DNA from 2 places in the Methylobacterium sp. Leaf88 genome. Region 1 is predicted to be linked to the other one. Evidence: predicted binding sites of a transcription regulator. Region 1 holds the regulator's gene; the other holds the start of a gene.
The links. The regulator PhoB, encoded in region 1, activates phosphate uptake and scavenging genes when phosphate is short. The targets are predictions, from matches to a motif close to TGTCATNNANCTGTCAT.
Positions count from the first base shown of each region.

Region 2: ASF20_RS21355 (DUF1045 domain-containing protein) is a predicted target of PhoB. The motif match lies at 2,908-2,924, and genes of this name have one in related genera.

Region 1 is NZ_LMMK01000051.1:39,183-44,294, forward strand. It holds gene pstC (phosphate ABC transporter permease subunit PstC) at 1-526, shown strand, start outside; gene pstA (phosphate ABC transporter permease PstA) at 560-1,450, shown strand; gene pstB (phosphate ABC transporter ATP-binding protein PstB) at 1,503-2,321, shown strand; gene phoU (phosphate signaling complex protein PhoU) at 2,408-3,133, shown strand; gene phoB (phosphate regulon transcriptional regulator PhoB) at 3,164-3,868, shown strand; gene ASF20_RS19890 (matrixin family metalloprotease) at 3,922-4,950, opposite strand; gene ASF20_RS19895 (SDR family oxidoreductase) at 5,043-5,112, opposite strand, start outside.
Region 2 is NZ_LMMK01000053.1:97,619-102,730, forward strand. It holds gene ASF20_RS21330 (polyamine ABC transporter substrate-binding protein) at 1-583, opposite strand, end outside; gene ASF20_RS21335 (RidA family protein) at 580-939, opposite strand; gene ASF20_RS21340 (GlsB/YeaQ/YmgE family stress response membrane protein) at 1,262-1,528, shown strand; gene ASF20_RS21345 (DUF2892 domain-containing protein) at 1,639-1,857, opposite strand; gene ASF20_RS21350 (DUF3108 domain-containing protein) at 1,974-2,876, opposite strand; gene ASF20_RS21355 (DUF1045 domain-containing protein) at 3,017-3,682, shown strand; gene ASF20_RS21360 (DapH/DapD/GlmU-related protein) at 3,695-4,324, shown strand; gene phnC (phosphonate ABC transporter ATP-binding protein) at 4,417-5,112, shown strand, end outside.

The DNA of each region.
Region 1 (5,112 bases):
CCGCTTCGTGCAGGTGCCGGTGTCGAACCTCGTCGAGGGCATGCCGATCGTCGGCACCCTGTTCTATGCCCGCGTCCCCTCGGGCGTCGGCATCCTCACCGCGGGCATCATTCTGGCCATCATGATCGTGCCCTTCGTGGCCTCGATCACCCGCGACATGCTCGACCAGATCCCGACGGTGCTGCGGGAGAGCGCCTACGGCATCGGCTGCACCACCTGGGAGGTGGTGCGCCACGTGCTGGTGCCCCAGGCCTCGGTCTCCATCATCGGAGCCATCATGCTGGGCCTCGGCCGGGCGCTCGGCGAGACCATGGCGGTGACCTTCGTCATCGGCAACGCCAACCGCCTCTCGGGCTCGGTCTTCGACCCGGGCTCCACCATCGCCTCGCGCATCGCCAACGAGTTCAACGAGGCCGACGGCATGCAACTGAACGCCCTGATGGCCCTCGGCTGCATCCTCTTCGTCATCACCTTCTTCGTCCTGATCGTCGCGCGCCTCCTCACCCGCCGCGCGAAGGTCGCCTGAGGCCAGCCTCACCGAGTCGTCAGGAGCCGCATCATGGACGCCGCGAACCCCCTCACCACCGCCGCCCCGGCCCGGATCAGCCGGGTCCGGCCCGGCCGCCGGGTCGCCGACCGGATCCTGATCCTGGCGAGCACGATCGCCACGCTGGTGGGCATCGTCGTGCTCGGCTCGATCCTGTTCATGCTGGTGGTCGAGGGCATCAAGGGCGTCTCGCCGACCCTCTTCACCGCCCCGACGCCGGGGCCCGGTTCCGAGGGCGGCGGCATCGCCAACGCGATCCTCGGCAGCCTGGTGATGACCCTCTTGGCCATCCTGGTGGCGACGCCCGTCGGCGTGATGGCGGGGACGTTCCTGGCCGAGTACGGCCGCAACTCGAAGATCGCCGACGTCATCCGCTTCCTCAACGACATCCTGCTCTCGGCGCCCTCGATCCTCATCGGCCTGTTCGTCTACACGCTGATGGTGCGCCCCATGGGCTCCTATTCCGGCTGGGCCGGCGCGGTGGCGCTGGCCATCATCGCCACCCCGGTGATCGTGCGCACCACCGAGGACATGCTGCGCCTCGTGCCCTCGACCCTGCGCGAGGCCGGCGCCGCGCTGGGCGCCCCGCCCTCCATCGTCATCCGGAGCATCACCTGGCGCGGCGCCAGCGCCGGCATCGTCACCGGCATCATCCTGGCCCTGGCCCGCATCGCCGGCGAGACCGCGCCGCTGCTCTTCACCGCGCTCAACAACAACAGCTGGTTCGCCCCCAACCTGATGGGCGGCGTGCCGAACCTGCCCGTGATGATCTACCAGTTCGCCCTCTCGCCCTATCCGAACTGGCAGCAGCTCGCCTGGGCCGGCGCCCTCCTCATCACCGTCACGATCCTCGCCCTGTCGATCGTGGCCCGCTTCGTCATCAAGACCGAGCGGTCGCGCTGACCACCCGCGCGCCGCCTGTCCCCGCCGCTTCGCCCGATAGGATCTTGAACCGATGAACGCCGCCCCCGGGATCACGTCCGCGCAGCTCACCGGACGCCACAAGGCCGACGAGTCCTCACCGGTCCGCATCGCCGTCAAGGACCTGAACTTCTACTACGGCAGCTTCCACGGCCTGAAGTCGGTCAACCTCAACTTCCACGACCGCCAGGTCACGGCGCTGATCGGCCCGTCGGGCTGCGGGAAGTCCACCCTGCTGCGCACCTTCAACCGGATCTACAGCCTGTATCCGGACCAGCGCGCGGAAGGGGAGATCCTCCTCGACGGCCAGAACGTCCTGGATTCCGGGGTCGACCTGAACGAGCTGCGCTCGCGCATCGGCATGGTGTTCCAGAAGCCGACCCCGTTCCCGATGTCGATCTACGACAATGTCGCCTTCGGCCTGCGCCTCTACGAGAAGCTGCCCAAGGCCGACCTCGACATGCGCGTCGAGGAATCCCTGCGCAAGGCCGCCCTCTGGGACGAGGTGAAGGACAAGCTCAAGCAATCCGGCATGGGCCTCTCGGGCGGCCAGCAGCAGCGTCTCTGCATCGCCCGCACGGTGGCCCAGCGCCCCGAGGTGATCCTGTTCGACGAGCCGACCTCGGCCCTCGACCCGATCTCGACGGGCCGCATCGAGGAGCTGATCGAGCAGCTGCGCTCGGAATTCACCATCGTCATCGTCACGCACAACATGCAGCAGGCGGCGCGCATCTCGCAGTTCACCGCCTTCATGTATCTCGGCGAACTGGTGGAGTTCGGGCCCACCACGCGCATCTTCATGAATCCGGAAAAGCGCCAGACGCAGGACTACATCACCGGCCGCTTCGGCTGATCCTCCGCCGGCCGGTCTCGGCCCGCGTCCCCCATCACCGCCAGGGCGGGCCCCGGACAGGCGGGCCCGATCGAGGAGCGAACCCCATGCCCGACCACATCGTCAAATCCTATGATACGGACCTCGAGGACCTGCGCCGCTCGATCTCCGAGATGGGCGGCATCGCCGAGAAGATGATGACCGAGGCCGGCGAGGCCCTGGTGCGCCGGGACGCGCCCCTGGCCCAGGCGGTGATCGCCGCCGACGCCCGCCTCGACACCCTCCAGCGCGAGATCGAGGAGCGGGCGATCCTGCTCATCGCCCGGCGCCAGCCCCTGGCCATCGACCTGCGCGAGACCGTGACGGCGATCCGCGTGTCGAACGATCTCGAACGCATCGGCGACCTCGCCAAGAACGTCGCCAAGCGCGTCGTGGCGATCGCCGACCAGATCCAGCCGCAGAAGATCGTCATCGGCGTCCAGCACATGAGCGACCTGGTGCAGGAGCAGCTCAAGGACGTCCTCGACGCCTATGCCAGCCGCGACACCAAGGCGGCCCTCGACGTCTGGGAGCGCGACGACGCCATCGACGCCCTCTACAATTCCCTGTTCCGCGAGCTCCTGACCTACATGATGGAGGACCCGCGCAACATCTCGTTCTGCACGCATCTCCTGTTCGTGGCCAAGAACATCGAGCGCATCGGCGACCACACCACCAACATCGCCGAGACGATCCACTACCTCGTCACTGGCGAGAACCTCCTGGCCGAGCGCGAGCGACCGAAGAACGACGCGTCCAACTACGCCACCGTGGACATGCCCGGCGCGGCCTGACCCCCGTGCCGGTCTGATCGAAAGCGCACGATGAGTACGCGTATCCTGATCGTCGAGGACGAGGAGGCCCTGACCCTCCTCCTCCGCTACAACCTCGAGGCCGAGGGGTTCATCGTCGACTCGGCCGCCCGCGGCGACGAGGCGGACCTGCGCCTGCAGGAGCAGGTGCCCGACCTCGTCCTGCTCGACTGGATGCTGCCGGCCCTGTCGGGGATCGAGCTCTGCCGCCGCATCCGCGCCCGGCGCGAGACCGAGCGGCTGCCGGTCATCATGCTCACGGCGCGGGGCGAGGAGGGCGACCGCATCCGGGGCCTCGGAACGGGCGCCGACGACTACATCGTGAAGCCGTTCTCGGTGCCGGAGCTCCTCGCCCGGGTCCGCGCCCTGCTGCGCCGGGCCAAGCCGGCCCACGTCGCCAACCTGCTGGTGGCCGGCGACATCGAGCTCGACCGGGTCAGCCACCGCATCCGCCGGGAAGGCCGCGAGATCCATCTCGGGCCCACGGAGTTCAAGCTCCTCGAATTCCTGATGCAGAGCCCCGGCCGGGTGTTCTCGCGCGAGCAGCTCCTCGACGGCGTCTGGGGCCACGACGTCTACATCGACGAGCGCACGGTCGACGTCCATGTCGGGCGCCTGCGCAAGGCCCTGAACCGCCCGCGCCAGAGCGACCCGATCCGCACGGTCCGCGGCTCGGGCTACTCCTTCGACGAGATGTTCGAGGCCGAGGCCGAGTAGCCGATCCCGAGGCGCGCCGGCCCAGCCGTCAGGCGGATAGCCGGGCCCGCCGCCTAGGCGAAAATCATCGCATCGGTGGGCAGGTGGACGGTGAAGGCCTTGCCCTCGTCGACCCAGCCCGGACCGGCGGCGCCGTGGTTGATGCCGTTGGCTTCCTCGGCACTGCCGGCGAAGTGATGCTGGCCGGTCTGGGTGTTGTAGAAGCGCTCCAGGGTCAGGCCGCCGGGGGCGCCCGCATCCGCGTAGGCCTCGAAGGCCACGCCCTCGTACGTGTAGGTCGGCGCCGTCTTGAGGACCTGGTCCCGCTCGGCGACGCTCGTCGTGAAGAAGTGGGCGTTCGAGGCCGTGTCGAAGAACCGGAACACGTCCACCGTGTCGGCGCCCTGGGCCGGGGCCGCCCACGGGGTGCCCTCGTAGGTGAACCACGGCAGCGTCTTTTCGATCTGCGCCTTCTCGGCCGTGCTCGTGGTGTAGAAGTGATCCCCCGTATGGGTGTCGTAGAACCGATAGACCGCCGTGACGGCGGTGCCGGCGACCGGGCTCGTCTGTGCCGCCGCGGCCACCACCGGGGCGGGCGGCGCACCGTACAGGGCCTGGATCCCGGCGATGTCGCCGGCCGCCAGGGTCGTGATGCCCCTGTCGAGGATGGCGTTCATCACCTCGGGCTTGGCGTCGTAATGGTCGAGGCCGAGCGCGTGGCCGATCTCGTGCAGCGCCACCAGGGAGAGATCCACGTTCTGGGTGCCGACGATGCGGGCGCCGGAGGCGTGCCAGCCCTCGCCGCTGTCGAAGGTCACCTCCGCGGACTGCATGCGCTGGCCGCTGTAGGAATAGGTGGCGTAGCCCAGGGTCTTGCCGAGCCCGTCGATCCCCCCGAGGGTGAAGTCGATCTGGGCGTTGGCTGTCGCGGCCACCTGCTGGAAGGCGATGTCGGCGGCGGCGGCCCAGGTGGCGAAGGCGGCCTGGAGGAGGCCCACGAAGCCGGTGGGGATCGTGCCGTCGACGGCCCAGGTGACGGTGCCGCCGCCCGTGCCTGCCGCGCCCGTCCCCCAGCGCGGACCTTCCAGCGCATAATCCCCCATCGACCGCCCTCCCGTGCGTTCGGGCCAGGGTCGGCGGCAGAGGTTGCTAAATCCTTACCGGACCGGCCGCCACGCGTCGGGGCGGCACGTCCTCACACGATGCTGCGCACCACGCCGCCATCGACGCGCAGCGCCGCCCCGCTGGTGGCGCTGGCGGCCGGG
Region 2 (5,112 bases), on a different contig from region 1:
CGGGGGAATCGAGCAGCATCACCCCGCAATCCTTGAGCTTGGCCATCAGGCCCGGATTGAGGACGAGGCCCCAGCTGTTGAGGGGCTGGTTCGCCCCCAGGCGCTCGCGCACCTGGGCGAGGTTCACGCCGATGCCGGTGGTGCCCCACATGTAGTCCACGGCGTAGGTGTTGCCGGGGTCGTAGGTGGCGAGCCGCGCGGCGATCTCGGGCCAGGCATGGACGAGGTTGGGGATCCGGGCCTTGTCGAGGGGCTGGAACACGCCCGCCCGGATCAGCCGCTGCAGGAACGGCCCGGAAGGGGCCACCACGTCGTAGCCCGAGCGCCCGGCCAGCAGCTTGGTCTCGAGGATCTCGTTGTTGTCGTAGGTGTCGTACACGACCTTGATCCCGGTCTCCCGGGTGAAGGCGTCGAGCACCTTCGGGTCGATGTAGTCCGACCAGTTGTAGATGTTGACCACGCGCTCGCCCTGCGGCGCGGGCGTCTGCGCCCGGGCCCCCGGCAGGCCGGGCGCCAGGGCGGCGAGCGCCCCGGCGACCAGCCCCCCGGACAGGAGCGCGCGGCGGGTGCCGGCTCGGCTCATGCCTGTCCTTTCGCGGCCACGACCACGATCTCGACAAGGTATTCGGGGGCGGCGAGCTTGGCCTCCACCGTGGCGCGGGCCGGCGGGTTGTCCTTCGCCACCCAGGCGTCCCAGGCGGCGTTCATCTCCGCGAAGGTGGCGATGTCGGCCAGGTAGATGGTGGCGGTGAGGATGCGGCTCTTGTCGGTGCCGGCGGCCGCCAGCAGGCGGTCGATCTCGCCCAGGATCTCCTGGGTCTGCGCGGTGACGCCGGCGCCCACCACCGTGCCGGCCACCTGGCCCGCGAGGAAGACCATGTCGCCGTAGGTGACGGCCTGGCTCATGCGGGGACCGGATTCGAAGCGCTGGATCGTCATGGCGGGGATACGTGCCTCTCGCGTGTCGGCCGCGGGATGCCGCGGGGCACCCCTGGAATGCCCCCTTGGCATCCCGGCTCGGGGCAAGCGTTGTGCCGCGTCGGGGACCCGAACGTAAAGGCCCCCCGCGCCCGGCGCGCGCGGCGAACCGGCCGCGCCGGATCGGCGTTTCCGTCCACGTGACAAAGTCCCGTCGTGCGGCGCAACTCATCCCGCGGGTGCGGCGTTCTCACCCCATGCGCCAAGGCCAAGGCTCGAAAGCCGGCCCCTGCCGCCAGTGACGTCCGACCCAGAGGGTTCGGCCAAGTTCGAGGATCAGCTCATGGGTATCATCTGGACCATCATCATCGGCTTTCTGGCCGGTGTCATCGCCAAGTTCATCATGCCGGGCAGCAACGAGCCCGGCGGCTTCATCCTGACTACGATCCTCGGCATCGTCGGCGCCTTCGTCGCCACCTTCCTCGGCCAGGCGCTAGGCTGGTACGGTCCGAACCAGGGCGCGGGCCTGATCGGCGCCGTCGTCGGCGCCATCGTCGTGCTGGCGATCTACGGCTTCATCCAGGGCCGCCGCTCGACCACCACGCTGTAAGGCCAGCGACGTCCGAAGCCCGAAACGAGACGGGGCGCCTCACCGAGGCGCCCCTTTTTCGTGTCCGGTCGCGATCCGCCCGATGCCGTGGGCACCGGGCGCGGGGCCGGTCAGGCCTCGGTCGCGGCCTTGACGGCGCAGTGGCCGGTGGCGCCGCGGATGGCGAGGCCGGCGCCGACCACGAGGGCCGCGAGGCTGAGCCACTTGTTCGGGCGCGGCTGCGCGGCGGCGGCGGCGATGCCGAGGCCGAGCACCACCGAGACGGCGCGCTCCGTGGTGGTGAGGTTCGGGGTGCCGCTGAAGATGTCGTGGATCATCGCATTGGCCATGCTGGCGTCTCCTGTGCTGCGTCGCGGGGCGAACGCGGCGGGGGAACGGGCGTTCCACCGCCGGCGTGCGGGGCGGCACGAGGTCGTCGCCGGGGCCGGTCCCAGCCACGCCCGAGCTAGCGGGCGTTGGGCAGCCGCACGGTCACGCCGGGCCTCGCCGCCGGGGCGTCCGGGCCGGCCGGCGGCGCCCCGCCCCAGCGGGTCGCCTCGATGCGCACCGAGCCCCAGCCGGTGGCGACCGTGATCGACAGCGGCAGCAGCAGCGCCCCGTCGAGGATCGGGGCGAAGCGCACCCGCATGTCGTCGTTGGCGGCCATGCGGCGGACGTTGCTCCCGCCGGAGCGGTGCCCGGAGATCGGCACCCAGCGCACCCGGCAGTCGAGGGCGGGGCCGCGATAGGCGCCCTCCGTCACCGTGGCGAGGCTGCCCCGCGACAGCACGAGGTCGGCCCGGCTCGCCCCGTCGAAGACCGGGATGCGCCGGTCGCACAGGCCGGGGTCCAGGGGAGCGGTCCCGAGGGGAATCGTCAGCATGGTCAGGGGGTCGACCACGCCGACCCTGTCCTCCGGCGCCACCGGGACCCGGTCGTCGCGCGGGGTCGGGGGCGGCGCGACGCTGGCGCTGCGCACGCGCCCGCCGGCGAGATCGAGTTCCACCGCGATCGGCTTGCCGCCGTAGCGGCTGTCGATCCGGAAGGTGGCGGTGACCGCGCCGGCGCGATTCGTCGACCCCGCGACGGTGGCCTTGCCGGCCCCGTCGAAGAAGAAGCCGGCGAGGCCGCGCAGGCCCGCCTCGAGCTCGAGGGCGTAGCGCGCGTCCGCCCGCTCGACCGCGAGGCTCGCCTCGCCCGCCGGCAGGTTCAGGAAGCTCAGGCCGTAGGCGGCCGTGAAGCGGCGCGTGGGCGCCTCCCCCGCGGCCTGCGCGCCGGCCCCGCCGGCCACCAGCAGGGCGACCGCCACGGCAAGGGAGTGCGGGGTCAGGGTCCGGATCTGTCTGTGCCTGCGCGCGGACACGGCCATCGCCTCATCGCGCCTCGGACGGCGCCCAGCCTGTCATATCGGCGTCGGGCGCCCGTGGTATGCGCGCTTCGGCACCTCGCGCGCGGGCGCATCCCGTGCGGCCCACCCCGCCCCTCGCGTGCCGCCAGGACACGACCCCGTTGGACCGACCCGCCCGATACGCCCTCTACTTCACGCCCGCCCCGGGCTCGGCCCTGGACGCCTTCGGCGAGGCGATCCTCGGTCCCGGCCCGGCGCCCGGCCCGGAGGCGCTCCGGGCGATCCTGGCCGCCCACACCGCCGAGCCGCGCACCTACGGCTTCCACGCCACCCTGAAGGCGCCGATGCGCCTCGCCCCCGGCGCCACCGAGGCCGATCTCCTCGCGGCGGCCGAGGCCCTGGCCGCGCACCGGAGCCCCCTGCCCGTCGGCCCCCTGCGGGTCGCCGCCCTCGGGGCCTTCGCCGCCCTGGTGCCGGTTGCCCCCCCGGCCGCCCTCGGCCTCCTCGCCGCCGAGTGCGTCGCGGCCCTCGATCCCCTGCGCGCGCCCCTCACGCCCGCCGAGCGGGCCCGCCGCCGCCCCGAGCGCCTCGATCCCCGCGGCCGGGCGCTGCTGGAGCGCTGGGGCTATCCGCACGTCTTCGAGGCCTTCCGCTTCCACATGACGCTCACCGGCCCCCTCGGGCCGGAGGACGGGGCGACCGCCCTGCCCCTGCTGGCCGCCGCCGCCGCGGGCCTGCCCGACCTGACGGTCGATGCGGTGAGCGTGGTCGTCCAGGACGGCGCGGGCCCGTTCCGCCTCCTGCGCCGCCTCCCCTTCCCCGCCTGACAGGATCGCCCGATGGTCTCCGATCGCCTCGGCCTCGAACCGGCCGTCCACCCGACCGCCGAGCTCTCGGCGTGCCGCCTCGGCCGCTACACCGAGGTCGGCGCGCGCACGCGCCTCAGCGAGACGCATCTCGACGATTACACGTACATCGTCGAGGACGGGCAGGCGAACCACACCACCATCGGCAAGTTCTGCTCCATCGCCTCCCACGTGCGGATCAACCCCGGCAACCACCCGATGGAGCGGGCCTCGCAATCCCACTTCACCTACCGGGCCGGCGCCTACTGGCCGGGGGAGGAGCGGGACGAGCCCGCCTTCTTCGCCCGGCGCCGGGCCCGGCCCGTCCGCATCGGCCACGACGTCTGGATCGGCCACGGCGCCGTCATCCTGGCCGGGCGCACCATCGGCACCGGGGCGGTGGTGGGCGCCGGCACGATCGTGACGCGGGATGTCGCGCCCTACACCGTCGTGGTCGGCAATCCGGGCCGGGTCGTGCGCCGCCGCTTTCCCGAGGCGATCGCCGAGCGCCTGCTGGCCCTGGCCTGGTGGGATTGGGACCACGCCCGCCTGCGCCGCGCCCTGCCGGACTTCCGCGCCCTGTCGATCGACGCGTTCCTGGAGCGCTACGAAGCAGAGGCCTGAGACTTCCGGCTCTCGATTAGCCGAACAACTGTCATGATCCTGTCGTGCCCCGCGGGTTTACCGGCGTTCATCGTGAAGCGCCGGATACCCGCATGCTGATCCTCGAAGATCTGACGCGCCGTTACGGCGACCGCCGCGCCGTGGAGCGCGTCTCCCTCGCCATCCCCCGCGGCCGCTTCGTCGGCGTGATCGGGCGCTCGGGCGCCGGCAAGTCGACCCTGCTGCGGATGATCAACCGCCTCGCCGAGCCGACGGGCGGCCGCATCCTGTTCGACGGCCTCGACGTCACGGCCCTGCGCGGGCGGGACCTGCGGCGCTGGCGGGCGCGCTGCGCCATGATCTTCCAGCAGTTCCACCTCGTCGGCCGCCTCGACGTGCTCAGCAACGTCCTGATGGGCCGGCTCTCGGAGGTGCCCCGGCACCGCGCGCTGCTCAAGCTCTGGTCCGAGCGCGAGCGCGCCCTGGCCCTGGCCGCCCTCGACGGCTTCGGCATGGGCGACTTCGCCGGGCACCGGGCCGACCAGCTCTCCGGCGGCCAGCAGCAGCGCGTCGCCATCGCGCGGGCGATGATGCAGGCCCCCGACCTGATCCTGGCCGACGAGCCCGTGGCCTCCCTCGACCCGCGCAACACCCGCATCGTCATGGACGCCCTGGCCGAGGCCAACCGGCGCCACGGCATCACGGTCCTGTGCAACCTGCACTCCCTGGATCTGGCCCGCACCTATTGCGACCGCCTCGTCGGCCTCGCCGACGGCCGCCTCGTGTTCGACGGCGCCCCCGCCGACCTC